Regions from separate parts of the Pantoea anthophila genome, predicted to be linked through region 1. Evidence: riboswitches for the same ligand, from Rfam matches in the RefSeq annotation. Region 1 holds a riboswitch; each other region holds the start of a gene.
The links. A riboswitch is a leader RNA that binds a small molecule or an ion and turns the genes downstream of it on or off. The one in region 1 is predicted to bind thiamine pyrophosphate.
Positions count from the first base shown of each region.

Region 1 (6,946 bases):
GCCACCGCCTGGCTGCCCCCGGCGCGCCTGCGCTGGGCTGGCCCGCTGGGGCTGGCGATCGCCGTGGCGGCGTTTGTCGCGATCCAGTTCCATCCGATGATGCCGGTTTTCCGCCATCTGCTGTGGCAGGTTTTCATCGCCTGAGCCGCTAACGACGCGGGATGCCGAGTACGTCGGCCTCCCGCGTGTCGCCCGACAGCAGCTGTCGGGTTTCGCCATCCCAGTAAACCCGGCCATCCACAATGACCACGCTGCGCGGCGCGATCTGCTGCGCATCTTCCAGACTGTGTGACACCATCAGCAGCGTGATGCTGCGCGCCTCACACACCGAACGCACCAGCTGAAGCATTTCGCCGCGCAGGGCGGGGTCCAGCGCGGAAAAGGGCTCATCCAGCAGCAGTACCGGACGGTCACGCAACAGGCAACGGGCCAGCGCCACGCGCTGGCGCTGGCCGCCCGACAGTTCGCCTGGCAGGCGTGACAGCAGATCGCCTAATCCCACCTGTTCAGCCAGCGCAGTCAGCTGCCGCTGCTGTTCCGCGCTGAGTCGTAGCCCCGGGTGCAGCCCCAGCGCCATGTTCTGCTGCACGCTGAGGTGCGGAAACAGGTTGTTCTCCTGAAACAGCATGGAGACCGGTCGTCGGGCCGGGACAGTGTGGGTGTGCTCCTGACCGTCAATCAGCAGGGTGCCCTGATTCACCGGCAGAAAACCGGCAATCAGGCTCAGCAGGGTGCTTTTACCCGCGCCGCTGGGGCCGAGAATCGCGATGCGTTCACCGCGTGTGGCCCTGAAGCTGAAGCGCATCGGCAGATGCTGGTAGAGATAGGTAAGGTTATCAAGAGTCAGCATGGCGGCCCGGTAATTTTTCCATTAGCGTGAACAGCAATAAGCAGAGCAGCAGCAGCAGCAGGGCGGTGACCGCACCATCAGCGCCACGATAGGCGCCTATCTGCTGATAGAGATAGAACGGCAGCGTGCGGAAGTCGGCGCTGCCAAACAGCGCCACCACGCCAAAATCACCAATCGACAGCACGCAGGCAAAGGCCAGCGCCTGGGCCAGCGGACGTTTCAGCGCCCGCAACTCGATCAGCCGCAGCCGGTTCCAGCCCTGAATATCCAGTGAATGGCAGAGTCTGCCGTAACGCTCTGCGGTGTCGCGCATCGGGTTTTCCAGCACTTTCAGCGCATAGGGAATGGCAATCAGCGCATTGGTAAACATCACCAGCCCTTCGGCGGAGTCGGGGAGGCCGATGGTGGCGTTGAACAGCAGGAAAAAGCCGGTGGCGAGCACAATGCCCGGCATCGCCAGAATCAGCATTCCGCTGGTGTCGATAAGCGTGGCCGCCGCCAGATGCTGGCGCAGACGCAGCTCGCGGCTGCTCCAGAGCAGCATCATGGTCAGCACCACGCAGATTAATCCGGCCCCGGTGGCGATGCGTAATGAGGTCAGGGTTGCCCGCCAGAGAGCAGGCTGAGCCAGCGCACCGCGCACTCCGCCATGCAGACCCTCCACAATCACCGCCGCCAGCGGAGGCAGTAGCAGGAGCAACGCCAGCAGGATGAGCAGCGCATCGCTGAGCTGTGCGCCCCACGAATCCTGCGGATCGCGCCAGCCCTTCAGCTGACGGGTGCCGGCGGGGATCGCCTTACTGAAGCGCTGGCTGAGCAGCACCAGCGTCAGGCAGCAGCCGAGCTGAATCAGCGCCAGCAGCGCGGCACGGCCCGGATCGTAGTCATAACTCAGCGCCTGGAAAATCGCCAGTTCGAGCGTGGTAGCCTGCGGCCCGCCCCCCAGTGACAGCACGGTGGCAAAGCTGGCAAAGCAGAGCATAAAGATCAGCGCGCCGGTCGGCAGCAACTGACGCCGCAGCCACGGCCACTCCAGCAGGCGAAAATGGTGCCAGCCGCGCAGGTCGAGCTGCGCGGCGAGCTGACGCTGCTCGGCCGGAATGCTCTCCAGCGCCTGCAGCATCAGACGCGTCGCCAGCGGCAGATTAAAGAAGACGTGCGCCAGCAAAATGCCCGGCAGACCATAGGGTGAGAAGTGATAACCGATGCCCAGCAGCTGACAGAGTTGCGCCAGCCAGCCAACGCGGCCATAGACGGTTAACAGACCAAACACCGCCACCAGTACCGGCAGGACCAGGGTCATGGCACAGAGACGCAGCAGCAGCTGGCGGCCGGGAAAACGGCGTCGATAGAGCGCCCGCGCCAGCGGCACCGCAGGCAGCAGGGAGAGCAGGGCGGAGAGCAGCGCCTGACCGAAAGAGAAGCCGATTACGTGCCGCAGATACGCATCCTGCAGCACGCTGCGCCACTCCAGGCCTGGCGCGGCCATCCAGAGTGCGCCAAAGGCCAGCAGCGCCACGCCGGTTAGCAGCAGCGTGGCGAGCGAGCCGGGGATCAGCCAGCGCGGCATCAGCGGCTGACGGCGCGTTGCCACTGGCTGATCCAGCCTGAACGCTGTGTAGCCACCTCTTCAGGCGAGAACTGCAGGGCGGTGGACGGCACCGTCAGGCTGGCAAAACCGGCAGGCAGCGGCGTATCGATCACCGGGTACATCCAGTTGCCGGTGGGAATGGTGCGCTGGAACGCAGGCGAGACCATAAACTGCATGAACTGCTGTGCCAGCGCAGGCTGTTTACTGCTGGCTAACTGTGCGGCCACTTCCACCTGCAGATAGTGTCCTTCGGCAAACGGGGCGGCGGCGTAGTTCTCTTTTTTCTCTTCGATGATGTGGTAAGCCGGAGAGGTGGTGTAACTCAGCACCAGATCGCCTTCGCCCTTCAGGAACAGGCCATAGGCTTCGCTCCAGCCTTTGGTCACCGTTACGGTTTTCTGCGCCAGCTTCTGCCACGCCTGCGGAGCCTGGTCGCCGTAGACCTTCTGCATCCACAGCAGCAGGCCTAAGCCGGGGGTACTGGTGCGGGGATCTTCGTAGATCACCCGCCACTTTTCCGGGCTGTCGACCAGCTCTTTCAGGCTCCTGGGCGGGTTTTTCAGCCGGGTTTTGTCATAGACAAAGGCGAAGTAGCCATAGTCAAACGGCACAAAGGTGGTGTCGTGCCAGCCGCCAGGCAGGGTAAGTTTTGCGGTGTCGACCTGACTTTCAGCAAACAGACCGGTTTTCTGCGCCGCCTGCACCAGATTGTTATCCAGCCCCAGCACCAGATCCGCTTTGCTGTTTTTGCCTTCCATCCGCACGCGGTTCAGCAGCGAGACGCCATCTTCCAGCGTGACGAATTTCAGCTCACAGTTGCACTGCGCCTCAAAGGCTTTTTTTACCGCCGGGCCAGGGCCCCAGTCGGCAGAGAAGGAGTCGTAGGTGTAGACCGTGAGGACCGGTTTAGCCGCCAGAACGGGGGCGGAGAGTAACAGCAATACCGGCAGAACTTTGTTTAACACTTTGCGCTCCTTCAGGAGAATAGGGGATGAGTCGCAAAGGATCTGAGCACAACGGCCTCTCAAATCCCTACGTCGGTATTAACCGAATCAGGTTCGACGGGTCTCTCTCAGCTGCTTGCTGGTGGCAGGCGGCACCCCGTTGAGAACGTCACATTCTAGTCATTTCAGCGCCGTGGCGAAAGCGTCACAGTGCCGGCGGCGCAAACCAGGCCGATTTAAAATCAAACCAGCCCAGGGTATTCATCCGCACGCCACGCATGCTGCGCTGGCCCTCAAGCAATAGCCAGTGATGAAACAGCGGATGCAGGCCCGCCTCTTCAACCAGCTGTTTGCTCCACTCGGCCAGCGGCAGCGTTTTCTCGCGCCAGCGGGCCGCGTCACTGTGCCAGTCAATCGGCAGGCAGTGATGCAGCAGCGGGATCTCATACAGCTGGGCGAACAGCGACCAGTTCAGCGGCAGGGTAAAGTTGACGCTGCCGAGCCAGATATCACTCTCCGCGTCGCCCTGATACCAGCTTTCATAACTGATCTCACGGGTTTCCAGCGTGACGCCCTGTTGGGCCAGCAGGGGACGCAGCGCATTGGCGATGCCCTCATGCTCCACGTGCTGACTGTACCAGGTCAGCGTCAGATGGGTCAGGCCGGGCGGCTTTTCGACCGGGGTCAGGTCCCGGCGGTGGTGCCAGCGCGGCAGCAGGCCATAAGCCGGAAACCAGTATCGCTGATAGCCGACGCCCGCGTGGTTGAGCAGGGCGATAGGGTTAAAGAGATAACTGACCCAGCGCCTGACTGCCTCATTGCGGCCCTGCTCTGAACGCTGGTCAAACAGCAGATAGTAGCAGCCCTCTTCAAGGCGGCTCTCCTCCTGAATCTCATCCGCAGCGTCCCCCTGCAGGCGCACACCGGCATAGACCAGCTCATCGCTGATGTCGGGCAGCACCCAGATAGAGACATCATCGATCAGGGCGCGAAAGCCAAAGTAATCATCAAAGGCTTCAATCTTCAGCTGGCTCTCATGATTGCGGATCACCCGATAGGGGCCGGTGCCGATTGGCTGGCGGGCAAAATCCTGAATCGTCGGCCACTCGCGCGGCAGGATCATCGCGCTGACGCTGCCCAGCAGCCAGGGCAGGCCGTCGTCGGGCTGGCTCAGATGCACATCCAGCGTCCAGGGGGCGGGTGAGGAGATCTCCGCAATGTGGGAAAAGAGCGGATGAGGGCGCTGACGCTCCAGGGTGGCGATGACATCCGCCATCTCCAGCTCCCGACCGTGATGAAAACGAATGGCCGGACGCAGAAAGAAGCGCCAGTGAAGCGGGGAGGTCTGCTGCCAGTGATGCGCAATATCGGGCTCGATTTCCCCGTTTTCCTCATTTATCCGCGTCAGCCCATTAAAAATCTGTCGGGCGATGTGCGTTTCAGAGCGCCGCAGCGGCGAGCCAGGCAGCAGATTGAGCAGGGGACGATAGTAGAGCACCCGCAGGATATGCTTGCCCTGCCGGAAACTGCGGCCGAGATGCGCACTGATCATCTGCCGCACCTGATCCTTATCGCCCACCAGCTGGACCAGCTGATCGATGCGATCCTGCTCCAGCAGATCTTCGGCACGCTGCTGCTGTAAAGCCAGCCCGGTATAGCAGAACGTCAGATGTGACCGCCTGCCGCGTCCCGCTTCTGCCTGCCAGACCAGCCAGCCTGCCGCCTGCATCCGGTTGAGCAGATTGCGCATGTGGCGGCGCGAGCAGTGCAGCAGGTCAGCCAGTTCGCTGAGCGTAATGGCCTGCGACTGGCCCTGGCAGCTCTGCCACAGGCGAATGAATTGCTGCTTCAGACGGGACGAGGACATAAAAGAGGAACTCCTGCTGAAAAGCGCTCTGTTTTTTCTGCCTCATTTTAAGAGCAAACTTTGCGCTATGGGAAGAGCGGGAGGCATTCAGTCTGGAATGGCGTTCAACCCTGACTTCGCTGTTCAGCGGAGTGCTTTTCTGAGTAGGGTGCATTTACACCGCCAGCAGAGGATCTCTGCTGGCTTTTTTCATCGTGCGCGGTATGGTCTACCCTTCTTTTTTTCCTCTCTGTTTAGCCTCTAAGGGATTTCGCTATGAAATCGCTGTTAACGCGGCAGCGCCGCATCAATCCGGTTTACCTCGCTTTTATGGTCGCCTCGTTCATGCTGGGCGTGGCGGGCGCATTGCAGGCACCGACGCTGAGCCTGTTTCTGACGCGCGAAGTGCAGGCCCGCCCTTTCTGGGTCGGACTGTTTTTTACCATCAATGCGGTGGCCGGTATCCTGGTGAGCATGCTGGTGGCGAAGCGTTCGGACAGCGTGGGGGACCGCCGTAATATCATTCTGTTCTGCTGCCTGATGGCGCTGGTTAATGCGCTGCTGTTTGCCTTCAGTCGCCACTACCTGACGCTGATTACGCTGGGTGTGCTGCTGTCGGCGCTCGCCAGCGTTTCGATGCCTCAGCTCTTTGCGCTGGCACGGGAATATGCCGATCAGTCGGCGCGTGAAGCGGTCATGTTCAGTTCGGTGATGCGCGCGCAGCTGTCGCTGGCGTGGGTCATCGGGCCGCCGCTCTCATTTGCGCTGGCGCTGAACTATGGTTTTGTCACGCTGTTTATGGTGGCCGCCGCGCTGTTTCTGATCTGTATCCTGCTGGTCTGGTTTACCCTGCCGTCAGTGCCCCGTGCGCAGCCGCTGCTGCAAAGCGGCGGTCTGCCGCTAAACGGCTGGCGCGACCGGGATGTGCGCCTGCTGTTTATCGCCTCGGTGGTGATGTGGACCTGCAATACCATGTATATCATTGATATGCCGCTCTATATCAGTACGACGCTTGGCCTGCCGGAAAAGCTGGCGGGTCTGCTGATGGGCACGGCCGCCGGGCTGGAGATCCCGGTGATGCTGCTGGCCGGGCATTACGCCCGCCGCATGGGCAAGCGCCGGTTAATGCTGGTGGCGGTGGCCGCCGGAGTCCTGTTTTATCTGGGGCTGGTGCTGTTTAACTCCCGCACGTCACTGATGGTATTGCAGCTGTTTAATGCGGTGTTTGTCGGGATTATTGCCGGGATTGGGATGTTGTGGTTCCAGGATCTGATGCCGGGACGGCCTGGCGCCGCAACCACCCTGTTCACCAACTCCATCTCAACCGGCATGATTCTGGCCGGGGTGATTCAGGGTACGCTGAGCGAGCGGCTGGGACATGAGGCGGTCTACTGGCTGGCATTCGGGCTGGCGATTGTGGCGCTGGTGATGTCGGCACGGGTGCGCGACGTATAAAGAAGAAGGGCGACAGGATGTCGCCCTTTTTTTAACTATTGAGGAATCTGGACCGGTCGCTGTGATAGCGAGCCTGCTCAGGGAACACGGTCAGATCGGAAAGGCGCTTAAGCCAATCCCTGGCCGCTCGGCCCGCGCGATTACGCACCTCATCCATGAGGTGCGCCCGTAAACGGGCCAACGCATTGCGTTGTTCAAAAACGCTCCCGACGTTTTTGTCCCTGGCGCGGGACGCTTTCCTCCTCTGACCGTGTTCCCTG
Region 1 covers NZ_CP110473.1:3,260,480-3,267,425, reverse strand. Annotated here, with positions in the region: gene OJ965_RS17835 (DedA family protein) at 1-144, shown strand, start outside; gene thiQ (thiamine ABC transporter ATP-binding protein ThiQ) at 149-850, opposite strand; gene thiP (thiamine/thiamine pyrophosphate ABC transporter permease ThiP) at 837-2,444, opposite strand; gene thiB (thiamine ABC transporter substrate binding subunit) at 2,420-3,406, opposite strand; TPP riboswitch at 3,453-3,555, opposite strand; gene sgrR (HTH-type transcriptional regulator SgrR) at 3,591-5,252, opposite strand; gene OJ965_RS17810 (MFS transporter) at 5,508-6,686, shown strand.

Region 2 (6,946 bases), 1.9 Mb from region 1:
TCAGGTAAAACGCCTGGGCTGCTTTGTTCATCTGCAGACACTTCAGCGCCCCGGTTGAGGTGAAGCGCGCCTGGACGTTCTCCAGCAGGGCACTGCCCACGCCGCGCCCCTGCCAGTCGGGATCGACATAGAGACTGTGCAGAAAATTGTCGTTCTCCAGCAGTCCGGCAAATCCGACGCGCTGCCCCTCAGCCTCGGCGACCAGCACCGTCTCCCCTAGGATCACCCCATCAAAATCTTCCAGCTGCCACTCGCTGCCATCCAGCCAGCGCCAGTTATGCCGACGCGCCGCCAGAAACAGCGTGCGCAGGAAAGGACGATCGGCTTCAGTAAACGGACGTATCTCCACAGCTCTGCTCCCTTTTTATCCGGTCTTACAAAACTAGCAGCGATTCGGGAAGAGAGGGGGAAAGACAAAGCGGGTTTAATGTCATGAAAATCGCTGTACACTGCCCGGCGGGCCAGAGAGCATCAGGCTCTCAGCGTTTGATAGCTTTCGTTAATCAGATTGATAACGTCTGCATATTAGATGTTGGCCCGAAAATTATGTAACCTGCATCACATATTTTAACGGAGGCCACAGATGTCTATTATCAATACCAAAATCAAGCCGTTCAAAAACGCAGCATTCAAAAACGGCGAATTCATCGACGTAACCGAGAAAGACGTTGAAGGTAAATGGAGTGTGTTCTTCTTCTATCCTGCTGACTTCACCTTCGTCTGCCCGACCGAGCTGGGTGACGTGGCTGATCACTACGAAGAGTTCCAGAAACTGGGCGTAGATATCTACTCTGTTTCTACCGACACCCACTTTACCCACAAAGCCTGGCACGGTTCTTCTGACACCATCGCGAAGATCCAGTATGCGATGATCGGCGACCCGACTGGCGCGCTGACCCGCAACTTCGAAATCATGCGTGAAGCAGAAGGTCTGGCTGACCGTGGTACTTTCATCGTTGACCCGGAAGGTATTATCCAGGCTATCGAAATCACCGCTGAAGGCATTGGCCGTGACGCCTCTGACCTGCTGCGCAAAGTGAAAGCGGCTCAGTACGTTGCTTCTCACCCAGGTGAAGTCTGCCCGGCGAAATGGAAAGAAGGTGATGCAACGCTGGCTCCATCTCTGGACCTGGTTGGCAAAATCTAATCCCGCTTCGGCCTTTCGACCATTCTCCAATCGGGTGCCACGGCACCCGATTTTTTGACCAGGATATCACTATGCTCGACACAAATTTGAAAACGCAGCTCAAGGCTTACCTTGAGAAATTAACCAAACCTGTTGAGTTGATCGCCACCCTGGATGAGGGGGCAAAATCAACCGAGATCCGTGAACTGTTGGTTGATATCGCCGGTTTGTCTGACAAAGTCAGCTTCCGCGAAGAGAACGATCGTCAGGTGCGTAAGCCCTCGTTTCTGATCACTAACCCAGGTTCGAACAGCGGCCCGCGTTTTGCCGGTTCACCTCTGGGTCACGAATTTACCTCACTGGTGCTGGCACTGTTACAGACCGGTGGGCATCCGTCTAAAGAAGCACAGAGCCTGCTGGATCAGGTTGCTGAGCTGGACAGCGATCTCCATTTCGAGACCTACTATTCACTCTCCTGCCACAACTGTCCTGATGTGGTGCAGGCGCTGAACCTGATGGCGGTGATTAACCCGCGCATCAGCCACACCGCAATCGACGGTGGCCTGTTCCAGAATGAGATTCAGGAACGCAACGTGATGGGCGTGCCAGCGGTTTACCTTAACGGTAAAGAGTTTGGTCAGGGTCGCATGAGCCTGGCGGAAATCGTCAGCAAAGTGGATACCAACGCGGACAAACGCGCAGCGGAAGAGCTGAACAAGCGTGACGCGTATGAAGTTCTGATTATCGGCAGCGGCCCGGCGGGCGCAGCAGCCGCCATCTACTCCGCGCGTAAAGGTATCCGTACCGGCCTGATGGGCGAGCGTTTCGGCGGGCAGGTGCTGGATACGGTCGATATCGAAAACTATATCTCTGTCCCTAAAACCGAAGGTGCAAAACTGGCAGGTTCACTGCGTGCACACGTTGATGATTACAATGTGGATGTCATCGACAGCCAGAGCGCCATTAAACTGATCCCGGCGGCGAAAGAGGGCGGACTGCACGCCATCGAAACCGCCTCCGGTGCCGTACTGAAATCACGCAGCATCATCCTGGCGACCGGCGCACGCTGGCGTAACATGGGCGTGCCGGGTGAAGAAGAGTATCGCACCAAAGGTGTTACCTACTGCCCGCACTGTGATGGCCCGCTGTTTAAAGGCAAGCGCACCGCGGTCATCGGCGGCGGTAACTCTGGCGTGGAAGCGGCAATTGATCTGGCCGGTATCGTGGAACACGTGACCCTGCTGGAGTTTGCTGGTGAGATGCGTGCTGACCGCGTGCTGCAGGATAAACTGCGCAGCCTGAAGAACGTTGATGTGATCCTGAACGCGCAGACCACGGAAGTGAAAGGCGACGGCAGCAAAGTGACCGGTCTGCACTACATTGACCGTACGACGCAGACCACCCATGAGCTGCCGCTCTCCGGTATCTTTGTCCAGATCGGTCTGTTGCCGAACACCCCATGGCTGGAAGGCGCGGTTGAGCGCAACAAAATGGGCGAAATCATCATCGATGCGAAATGCGAAACCAGCCTGAAAGGCGTCTTCGCAGCAGGCGACTGCACCACCGTGCCGTACAAGCAGATCATCATTGCCAGCGGCGAAGGTGCGAAAGCGTCACTGAGTGCCTTTGACTATCTGATCCGTACCAAAACGGCTGAGTAAGTTTCATCAGCCAGGCAATAAGCCCTTCAGCCCCTGTGCTGAGGGGCTTTTTTTATGCGCCTGTTAATAGCCCGCCAGCGTCATCAGCATCATCCATACCGGCGTCGTCACGGCCGCAAACACCGTAGAGAAAAGCATACTGGCCGCCGCCGGGCCGGTAATGACATTGAATTTCTGCGACATCAGATAGACGTTAACCCCGACCGCCATCGACCCCAGCAGCACCACCACTTTACTCTCCAGCGGAGGCAAACCGGTCAGCCACGCGATAGCCCATACCGTCATCGGTTGCAGAACCAGCTTCAGCAGGCAGATCGTATAACTCTCTTTTAAACCCTCCCGCACCCGATAATGTGCCAGGCTCATGCCCAGCGTGACCAGCGACAGGGGGGCCGCCAGCGAGGCCAGCATCCGCAGCGGTTCAGCGGCGATCTGCGGCAAGGGGTGCTGCAGAAAGCTCCAGGCCGTGCCGCTGAGAATGCCGACGATCAGCGGATTCTTCAGCACGCCGATCAGGGTGCGCCAGAGACCTGTCAGGGAAAAGCTGCCCTGTTTTGCCCACTCGACCGAAACGGTCAGCAGGGTCCAGAGAATCAGGCTGTTAAACACCAGCACCAGCGCCACCGGTGGCAGCGCTTCTGGCCCGAGCAGGACGGTAGCCACCGGGATCCCCAGCATCACGTTGTTGGAGAAGATCCCCCCCAGCGCAAAGACCGAGGCGGCCACGCCGTCAAGCTGAAACAGCCGTGTCGCCAGCAGGCGTCCCACGATAAACACCAGCAGGCAACTGCCAAAAAAGGCCAGCAGCAGGCGCGCATCCACCGGCGGGCTTTGCGAGAAGGTACTCATCACCCGAAACAGCATGCAGGGCAGCGCAACGTTAAACACAAAGCGGTTCATGCCTTCGCTGATGCTGGCAGGCCATTTCCCGAAGCGTGTCAGCCCATATCCGAGCAGGATCAGGATAAACAGCGGGGCTGACAGGTAAATCTGATGGCTCAGGCTTTCAAACAGCAGTGGCATAAGAGGCGTCTGGGTAAACCATGGATAGTTACCAGACTAACAAATCGCTAACTAACTGTTAACTCATCCCTGCTTTGGAACAGGCCGTCGGGCGGGCTGTCAGCCTAACCAGCGACGCGCCTGCTGGTCACTGATGTCCCGGTAATAAACACGATGGATAGTTTCGCCGCAGCCCGCACAACGGGCCGAGATATAGGTGGAAAGGTAATGTCGGCCATTAGGGGCGATGGCGCCCTGGCGTTCGATTTGAACATCCTGCCATCGATGGCGGTGAGGAATAAGCGCTGACAATCGCATCATACATCCTGAGTAGTATGAAGTTCCGCTTCAGGAGTCGATAACTCCATGAAATAAGGTGTTTTTTTACAACGGTGTTTCGCGCAGGTTAATTATTATGAAATGGTCAGAGTCTGAGCGATGGCCAGTACCCATCAGGCCTGACAGCAGGAGTACCTCTTAAGAGGTATCCCTGAGGCCCGCAGCATTAAGCCTTTTTTTGCACTATGGAACGTTGATCGGGATCATGCGTAAGGTTCCGTTCCGGTCATTTCGCTGGCGGCTGTTGCTTGCTTTCAGAGAACGGCTTGCCTATGCTGCAAACCGTAATTCGACTCGGGGTGCCCTTCTTTGTGAAGGCTGAGAAATACCCGTATTACCTGATCTGGATAATGCCAGCGTAGGGAAGTCTGATGCCTGACCGCATTCGCCTTCTTGTCCGCCGGTTGGGAGCTACGATGATACAGCCATCTCAACACCTTTCTGCCGCGCAGTTCGCGCCCCTTCTGCACACCTTTCGCCGTCAGTCACCGCTGGTGCACTGCATGACGAATGACGTGGTGCAGAACTTTACCGCCAACGTCCTGCTGGCACTCAATGCGTCACCCGCGATGGTGATCGATGCTGACGAAGCGGCACAGTTCAGCGGCTTTGCGGATGCCCTGCTGATTAACGTCGGGACGCTGACGCCCGAGCGTCAGCGGGCGATGCAGGCAGCGGTTAGCGCGGCGCGGGAGGCGGGCACGCCCTGGACGCTCGATCCGGTCGCTGTCGGTGCCCTGACGCTGCGCAGCGACTTCTGCCAGCAATTATTAAGTCAGCAACCGGCGGTGATACGCGGCAATGCGTCAGAGATTCTGGCGCTGGCGCAGCAGGCCAGTGGCGGACGCGGCGTGGATACGCTGCACCCGGCAGATGCGGCGCTCGACGCGGCGCGGCAGCTGGCGAAAGAGTGGAACACGCGGGTCATCGTCACCGGTGAAGTGGACTACGCAACTGATGGTCAGCGCACTTTTGCCATTCGTGGCGGCTCTCCCATGCTGACGCGGGTTGTGGGAACCGGCTGTGCGCTTTCGGCGGTCGTGGCCGGGTTCAGCGCACTGCCCGGCGATGGCCTGCTGAATATTGCCGCGGCCTGTCAGGTGATGGCGACTGCCGGTGAAAAGGCTGCGGGGCAGGCGACTGGGCCGGGCAGCTTTGCCACGGCGTTTCTGGATGCACTCTGGACCCTGGAGGGCAATCATGAAACGCATTAATGCCCTGACCATTGCCGGCACCGATCCCAGCGGTGGCGCAGGGATCCAGGCCGATCTGAAAACGTTCTCGGCGCTGGGCGCTTATGGCACCAGCGTCATCACCGCGCTGGTGGCACAAAATACGCAGGGCGTGCAGGCTGTTTATCGCATCGAACCGGACTTTGTCGCCGCCCAGCTCGATTCTGTGCTGAATGACGTGCGTATCGACAGCGCGAAAATCGGCATGCTGTCAGAAACGGCTATCGTGGAGCAGGTGGCGGCGCGGCTGAAGCAGGCGGCGATCCCTTTTGTGGTGCTGGATACCGTGATGGTGGCGAAAAGTGGTGATGCGCTGCTCTCACCGGACGCCGTCGCCAGCGTTCGTGAGCGGTTGCTGCCGCAGGTTTCGCTGATCACTCCGAACCTGCCAGAGGCGGCGGCCCTGCTGGGTTGCGCCATTGCCACCGATGAGACGGAGATGCGCGAACAGGGGCGGGCGTTGCTGGCGCTGGGCTGTCAGGCCGTGCTGATGAAAGGAGGGCATCTTACGGCAGCGGAGAGTCCCGACTGGCTGATTACACCATCGGCAGAGCAGCGGTTCAGTACAACGCGCGTGAAGACCCGTCATACGCATGGCACCGGCTGCACGCTGTCGGCGGCACTGGCCGCATTGCGTCCGCGTCATGACGGATGGGAGACGACGATTGAGGAAGCGAAAAACTGGCTGCAGCAGGCGCTGATGCAGGCGGATTCGCTGGAGGTCGGGAAGGGCATCGGGCCGGTTCACCATTTTCATCAATGGTGGTAAGAGAGACTGCCCGTCTCGCCCGGATAATCAGGCGAGGCGGGAACCCTCGGGAGGGATTCAGGGGGCTTCAAACCAGGCGCTGTTGCGCTCAGCAATCGGGGTGATGGAGAAGATCATCTCCTGCAGGTGATGACGCATGGCCGCTTCGGCGGCATCGGCATCATGCTGTTTCAGGGCGGCATAAATCTCTTCATGCTGCTCAATGACCTTTTCCGGCGGTGAGACTTCACTCAGCGTCAGGAAGCGCACCCGATCCATCGTCGCTTTGATATTCTCGACCGTTTCCCAGGCCAGCTTGCAGTCAATGCTTTCCGCGATCAGACGATGAAACTCATCGTCAAGCGTGAGGAACGCCTGGCTGTCATGCCGCTCCGCCGCCATCCGCTGCAGTTGCAGATTGTGCTCCAGCGTCATCAGCGCCGAATCACCAATTTCCAGCGCGGCACGACGAACCACCGACACTTCCACCGCCTCACGGATAAAGCGGCCATCCGCGACCCGCTTAGCGGAGATTTTACGCACGAACGTGCCGCGCTGCGGCAATACCTGTACCAGTCCGGCTTCCGCCAGCTTGATAAACGCTTCGCGCACCGGCTGACGTGAAACGCTGAAGCGTGCGGAGACCTCTTTCTCAGAGAGCAGCGAACCTGGCTGAATCGCGCAGGTGACAATATCTTTGCGCAGATAACGGTAAATCTGCTGATTGACCGGTTCGCTGGTGGTAATGGTATAGGCGCTCGACATGCAGCAATATCCCTATTACGGCTGGCAGACGCCAGCGCGTTGGCAAAGTGTCAGTCTAATCAGCACGCTGCGT
Region 2 covers NZ_CP110473.1:1,356,936-1,363,881, forward strand. Annotated here, with positions in the region: gene OJ965_RS08865 (GNAT family N-acetyltransferase) at 1-349, opposite strand, end outside; gene ahpC (alkyl hydroperoxide reductase subunit C) at 584-1,147, shown strand; gene ahpF (alkyl hydroperoxide reductase subunit F) at 1,219-2,787, shown strand; gene OJ965_RS08880 (AEC family transporter) at 2,851-3,810, opposite strand; gene OJ965_RS08885 (hypothetical protein) at 3,910-4,107, opposite strand; TPP riboswitch at 4,414-4,510, shown strand; gene thiM (hydroxyethylthiazole kinase) at 4,545-5,342, shown strand; gene thiD (bifunctional hydroxymethylpyrimidine kinase/phosphomethylpyrimidine kinase) at 5,329-6,129, shown strand; gene OJ965_RS08900 (GntR family transcriptional regulator) at 6,187-6,873, opposite strand.
Region 2: linked by a shared signal. The riboswitch ahead of thiM (hydroxyethylthiazole kinase) and the one ahead of thiB (thiamine ABC transporter substrate binding subunit) in region 1 are both predicted to bind thiamine pyrophosphate.

Region 3 (6,946 bases), on a different replicon from region 1:
TCTACCCTTCGACCAACTGCGGCATGATCCCGCTGCCGCGTCATGTTGCCAATGGCAAGCTCAACGCATTAAGCGCAGGCGCAGAGATTGTCCGCAGAGAAATTCTGGGCAAATAAGCGTTTCCTGAGCCCGTTCAGTCCGGCGAATGATTTCATTTTCACAATGCGATCGGCCGGACTGAATCTTAATCCTGCTTTTGCCCGTCTCATTTCCCGCTAAACTCTTCAGCACTGCGCCCGTGCGCGATGACAAATGCGCATATAAACCGCTCAACCTGCCGGATTTCATCCGGACTCTCATCCGACCTGATCTTTATCCCCGCTGAATGAGATTCCGCCCATCAGGCGGACGACAGCATCACTGGTAAATGTTCGCCACAACCGATATAACAGATTGATAACAATCAATCTCAGAGGCAGTTATGGCGCTTTCGCATGAATTACTCCTGATTTTCACCACCTACTTTGTCGCCACGGCCAGCCCGGGTCCCAGCAATATGGCGATAATGGGAACGGCGATGAAAAAGGGCAGGGGAGCCGCCCTGGCGCTGGCAGCAGGTGTGGTGAGCGGCTCGATGATCTGGGCGCTACTGGCCGCCTGTGGCGTGCTGACGGTGCTGGCCACCTTCGCAAAGTTGCTGATTGTATTGAAGGTTGGCGGCGGGTTATATCTGCTCTGGCTGGCATTTAAAGCGGGTAAATCGGCCCTGCGCCGCACGGAAGCGACAGGCATTGATGCCAGCACTGAACGGGTCGCCTGGGGCAGACTGTTTCGCCAGGAATACTCATGCATGTCGGCAATCCCAAAGCGATTCTCACCTGGGTGGCGATCATGTCTTTTGCCCTGAAGCCCGATATGGCTGCCTCCACGGTACCGCTGATCATCGCTGGCTGTGCAACGATCTGTCTGCTGGTGTTCGGTGGATATGCGCTGCTCTTCTCGACGGCGGTGATGAGCGCGTTCTATCGCCGCATCCGTCGCGGACTGGAGGCACTGTTAGCCTGCTGCTTTGTGCTGGCGGGGCTGAAACTGGTGTTCAGTCGCCACTAAGTCGGGGATGGCCGTTCGCGACTTCTGCATGAAAATGGCACACCCTGTGCTGATGCAAACAACGGTTTCGCCAGGGTGTCACTGCGATCAGGGGGGCATCCGCAGCGGTGGCCTCTCTCATTACATCAACAAGGCGGTGAAATGAAAGGCTCGTGCTTGTGTGAAACGGTGGTTTTTGAGCTGGCAGCGCCACCCACGCTTTACTACCGTTGTCACTGTTCGCTGTGCAGAAAGCAGAGCGGAACCGGTTATAACCTGGCGACGCTGGTGAAAGCGGGGGAGTTCCGCTGGACTGGCGGAGAAGATCACCTGGCGTCATGGCAAAAAGCCAGCGGTTATCGCAACGATTTCTGCACCCGCTGTGGCTCCACCGTGCCCAACCCGCTGCGGGGCAGGCCTTATGTCTGGGTTCCGGTGGGTTTACTCAATGAGGCGGTGGATATGCAGTGTGTCGGCGACTTCTGCACTGATGATGCGATGCCCTGGGACACGACCCGCTCAGCAACCACCCATGCCGGACCGGTGCCGTCGCTGACGGCGCTGCTGACCCATCTGAAAATTGCTGATGAATCGCCATAGTTTCTCTGACGGTTTCTGTCTGCATTCCTGGCCGTTGGCTGGTTATGCTCCAGAGTGTTTTAGCTGAAGTCCCCACTCTTCCGCGCAGATATTCATGGCGCGAGGAGAACTGAGCAGCAGTTTTGGCAGCGTGAGCGAGTCATAGATCTGCCTGTGCCGCTTCCGGTTCTGAGGGGCGATGCGGGCAATGTAGTTTATCATCGCCAGGCTTACCGGCTCTCTGTTAGTCCTGAGTCCCCCGATCCGCGGCGTGGAGGAGTAGCATCGCCGGACATAGCGCAGCAGCGCTAAAGGCACGCTGACATCCAGAAGAATCAGTCCGGTGGCCCGGGCGAGCCGTGCTTCAATACACTTGGTGTAGTTGCCTTCCATGATCCATCTCTCCTGACTGACTGCTTCGGCGTGTAAACGAAGGAACACGTCCGGCTCCCTGGGCACCCACTGACTGCCTGGAATATGATGCAACTGATCCAGGTGCACCACAGGCAGACCTGTTTTGCGTGACAGGGCCTCAGCCAGCGTGGATTTTCCGCTGTTAGAAGGCCCGAGAATACAGATGCGTGGTCCCAGCGCGTCTGACGAGATTAGCCTGTTCACAGATAGCTCCCTGTTAAAATCCGGTAAATGCGCGCTGAGGGGGGTTGCGTCTGCATCCGGAACATAAATCTTACCCCACGGGTTCATCGCCTGGCGATAAGTCTCTCATAACCTGATGAAATCAGGCACAGGACAAATAAAAAGTCCGCAAACACATTTACAAATTTAAATGTGTAAATATAATATCGCCTCTTCAAACACCAGAGGATTTTTTTGTCATGCCATCACTTTTTACCCCCCTGAGCCTGGGCGACCTTCAGCTCCGTAACCGCATCGTTCTGCCGCCGCTGACCCGCTGCCGCAGTGAGCAGCCAGGCAATGTTCCCGGTCCGATGATGGTGGAATATTATCGCCAGCGCGCCGGTGCCGGACTGATGATCACTGAAGGCACCCAGATTGAGCCTCGCGGGCAGGGCTATGCATGGACGCCGGGGATACACAGTGAAGCGCAGATTGCGGGCTGGAAAAAAGTCACCGAAGCAGTGCATCAGGAAGGTGCCACTCTTTTCTGCCAGCTCTGGCACGTGGGGCGGGTGTCCCATAATGAACTTCAGCCAGGAAAAGAGGCCCCGGTTGCGCCGTCAGCGATAGCCGCCGATAACGTCCGGGTCTTTATTGAAACCGGACCGGGTGCCGGAATGTTAACCGCGCCCAGCGAGCCGCGGGCGCTGACGAACGCGGAAGTAAAAGAGATTGTGGCGCTTTACCGGCGGGCGGCGGAAAATGCCAAAGCGGCCGGGTTCGATGGCGTTGAGCTTCACTCCGCCAACGGCTATCTGATTAATCAGTTTATTTCTGAGCACACCAACTTCCGTACGGATGAATATGGTGGCTCGCCTGAGAATCGTCTGCGTTTTCTGCGTGAAGTGGTTGAAGCGGTAAGTTCGGTCTTTGGCAGTCATCGTGTCGGCGTCCGGTTTGCCCCGCTTTTCAGCAGCACGGACGAAGATCGTGTCTATCTGGGTCTGGTCGAAAGTGATCCGCATGCGACTTATATCCGCGCTGCGCAGCTGCTCAATGAGCTGGAAATTGGTTATCTCTCTATCGCCGAGGCGGACTGGGATAACAGTCCTGACCTGCCGGAGAGTTTCCGGATTGCGCTGCGGGAAACCTTCCGCTCGCCCATTATCTACTCAGGCCGTTACACCGCCGAAAAAGCCCAGCGGATGCTGGATAAAGGCTGGGGTGACCTGTTTGGTTTTGGCCGCACCTTTATCGCCAACCCCGATCTGCCCGCGCGGATTAAAGCAGGCAATCCGCTGAATCCGGTGGACCACACCTCCCTGTATGGCGGAACGGAGAAAGGGTATACTGACTACCCTGTTTATCCATCCTGATGTTTTGTGAGGCGGCATGTCACCCGAAGAGGCCCTGAAGTTACTGGCCAATCCCACCAGAATGGCCGTACTGATGTGGCTCAAAAACCCTGACGAAGCGTTTGCGGGCTATGTCCAGCTCTATCCCTTCGACCAGTATGGCGTCTGTGCCAGTCTCATCCAGGACAAGGCGGGCTTATCGCAGCCCGCCACCTCGTTATGCCTGAAAGCCCTGCAGAGTGCCGGACTGGTGGAAACCAGCAAAGTGGGTAAATGGACCTACTATCGCCGCGCCGAGCCGCGTATTCGGGAAGTCACCGACGCAGTGACGCACTCCCTGCAGGCGCTGCTATAGACGTCGCCGCGCGCCTCTGATTCGGTAACGACATCTTTCCATATCTCTCTCTTTCTGCGTCATGCCCCTGCACACTGCTTGACGAAGCTGTTCGCTTCACTTACAACTAAACCCGTCAGGGGAGTCTCGCCGGAGAGACTGAGAGGCTGATAGCGCACCCGCGCGGCTCAGCGACCCTTAGAACCTGACCCAGTTGATACTGGCGTAGGAAGACGGGTATCGCATCAGATACTTGCCGCAGGAGCGCATTCGCGTCGCTTCTGCCTATTCCCTCTGTATCACGGGTCTTCGTTAACGGATAACGAGGCGAATGTGACCCACTCAATCCTGAATCTCTCTTCTTCTGTGGCGGGCAGCCAGGGCCGCTGGTCGGTGCTGGGCAGCGGCGTCGCCGGACTCTGTGTCGCCACCCTGCTGGCGGAACGGGGAGAAGCTGTCGAAATTATTGCTCAGCCTGACTGCCGGGCAGCCTCGCACTGGGCGGGCGGCATGCTCGCGCCCTGGTGCGAGGCAGAAAGTGCACCGCCAGAGGTGATCGAATGGGGCCAGCATGCCGCGGGCTGGTGGGCAAAGCGTGTGGATGGCGTGGTGCAGCAGGGCACGCTGGTGGTTGCACCGCCGCGTGACAGCCGTGAGCTGACGCGCTTTGCCAGCATGACGCAGCAGCATCAGTGGGTGGCCCCCGGCGACGTTGAGCCGGCGCTGGAAAACCGCTTCGCACGCGGCCTTTTTTTTGCCCGGGAAGCGCATCTCGACCCGCGTCGGGCGCTGCAGCAGCTGCAGGATACGCTCAAAGAGGCGGGCGTGCCGTTTCACAGCGGTCAGCCCGGCGGAAAGATTATCGACTGTCGCGGCATCCACGCCGCCGATCAGCAGCCCGCGTTGCGTGCCGTGCGCGGCGAAATGGTGATCCTCCATACCCCCGACATTTGCCTCTCCCGTCCCGTCCGGCTGCTCCATCCGCGCTTTCCCTGCTATCTGGTGCCTCGTGCCAATGGGCACTTCATGCTGGGTGCCACCATGGTCGAAAGCCATGATAGCAGCCCGATTAGCGCGAAAGCGATGATGGAGCTGCTGAGCGCCGCTTACAGCCTGCATCCGGCGCTGGCTGAAGCGCGGATCGTCGAGAGCGGTACCGGGTTGCGTCCTGCTTACCGGCAGAATCTGCCGGAGGTGCGCTACGAAAATGGCCGCTTCTCGCTCAACGGCCTCTACCGACACGGCTTTTTACTGGCCCCGATAATGGCTGAAAACCTTATGCGGCGACTGACTCAGGAGACACCCCATGCGAATTGAACTCAACGGACGCGCGATTGAAACCGGCGCAACGACCCTGGCGGAGCTGATGCAGGAGCAGCAGATCGATCCGCGCACCGTCGCCACCGCCCTGAACGGTGAGTTTGTGCCGCGCACCCGTTACGCCAGCCAGCGACTTGAGGCCGGGAATCAGCTGGAAATTCTGTCCCCGATGCAGGGAGGTTAATCATGTTCTATCAGTTTGCACCGACATCCCGTTTTCTGCTCGGCACCGCCGGTTACCCCTCGCCGGAGATTCTGCATCAGGCGATCGACGCGTCAGGCGCGGAGATCATTACCGTCAGCCTGCGACGGGAGGGGCGGGAAGGCGCGGCCTTTCGCACGCTGCTGCAACAGCTCAACAAACGGATTCTGCCGAATACGGCCGGCTGCCATTCGGTAAAGGAGGCGGTTACCACGGCGCAGATGGCGCGTGAACTGTTTGATACCCCCTGGATCAAGCTGGAGGTAATTGGTCATGCCGACACGCTGCAACCCGACCCCTTTGCCCTGGTGGAAGCCGCCCGCATTCTCTGCGCTGACGGATTTCAGGTGTTTCCCTACACCACGGAAGATCTGATTGTCGGTGAAAAACTGCTGGAAGCCGGCTGTGAAGTGCTGATGCCCTGGGGGGCGCCGATTGGCTCCGGCCAGGGACTGCGCAATATCGAGGGGCTGCGCGCCATGCGTGCCTGGTTTAAGGATATTCCGCTGATTATTGATGCGGGGATCGGCGCGCCGGGCCAGGCGGCTCAGGCGATGGAGATGGGTTTTGATGGCGTATTGCTCAACACGGCCGTAGCAAAAGCTCGCGATCCGGTCCGGATGGCCGGCGCCTTTGCCGCCGCGATCCATGGCGGACATGAGGCGTTTCAGGCCGGGCTGATGGAGCAGCGCGATATGGCGTCGGCCTCCACGCCCCTGTTTGGTCTGGCACAGTTCAGTTAAGGAGCGACAATGGATCGTTATCAGCGACAGACGATGTTACCGGAAATTGGTGAGGCGGGGCAGCAGCGACTGAGCAGGGCGCGGGTGCTGGTTGTGGGCGCGGGCGGTCTCAGTGCCACGCTGCTGCCCCTGCTGGCAGGTGCCGGGGTAGGGTTCATTCGTCTTTACGACGGCGATCGGGTTGAACTGCACAATCTTCACCGGCAGACGCTGTTTGGCGTGGACGATGTCGGGCAGCCAAAAGCCCTCTGCGCACAGCGGGCACTGGCGCAGCGAAACCCTGAGTGTGAAGTCGACGCGCATCCGCAGTCACTGAGCGCCAGTCTGCTGCCGCAGGCGCTGGCGGAGATTGATGTGGTGGTGGATGCGGCGGATAACTTTGCCATTACCTATCAGCTTTCGGACGCCTGTTATCCGCGCGGCCTGCCGCTGATCTGCGCCTCAGTGCTGGGGCGTAAAGGTTATGTCGGCGGATTCTGCGGCGGTGCGCCCGGCTATCGCGCGCTGTTTCCGCACTTGCCCACTGCATCGGCTGACTGTAACACCGCGGGCGTTATGGGGCCTGCGGTGGCCACGCTGGGGGCCATGCAGGCACAGATGGTGCTCACGGTATTGCTGAAACTGACGCCTTCACCGCTGGGTTGTATGATCCACTGCGACCTGGCCTCGTGGCATATGCGACAGTTCCGCTTTGACGATGCCCCGGAACCGGAGGCGCCGGGCACGCCGTTCATCGACCAGGCCATGCTCACCGGTGAGGACTGCATTGTGGAGTTGCGCAGCGCCGAAGAGGCCCCGGTCAGCG
Region 3 covers NZ_CP110471.1:421,128-428,073, reverse strand. Annotated here, with positions in the region: gene OJ965_RS02020 (methionine synthase) at 1-116, shown strand, start outside; partial or broken gene OJ965_RS02015 (LysE family translocator) at 422-1,050, shown strand; gene OJ965_RS02010 (GFA family protein) at 1,192-1,629, shown strand; gene OJ965_RS02005 (P-loop NTPase family protein) at 1,672-2,226, opposite strand; gene OJ965_RS02000 (alkene reductase) at 2,445-3,563, shown strand; gene OJ965_RS01995 (ArsR/SmtB family transcription factor) at 3,580-3,897, shown strand; TPP riboswitch at 4,005-4,125, shown strand; gene OJ965_RS01990 (FAD-dependent oxidoreductase) at 4,210-5,193, shown strand; gene thiS (sulfur carrier protein ThiS) at 5,183-5,380, shown strand; gene OJ965_RS01980 (thiazole synthase) at 5,383-6,141, shown strand; gene OJ965_RS01975 (HesA/MoeB/ThiF family protein) at 6,151-6,946, shown strand, end outside.
Region 3: linked by a shared signal. The riboswitch ahead of OJ965_RS01990 (FAD-dependent oxidoreductase) and the one ahead of thiB (thiamine ABC transporter substrate binding subunit) in region 1 are both predicted to bind thiamine pyrophosphate.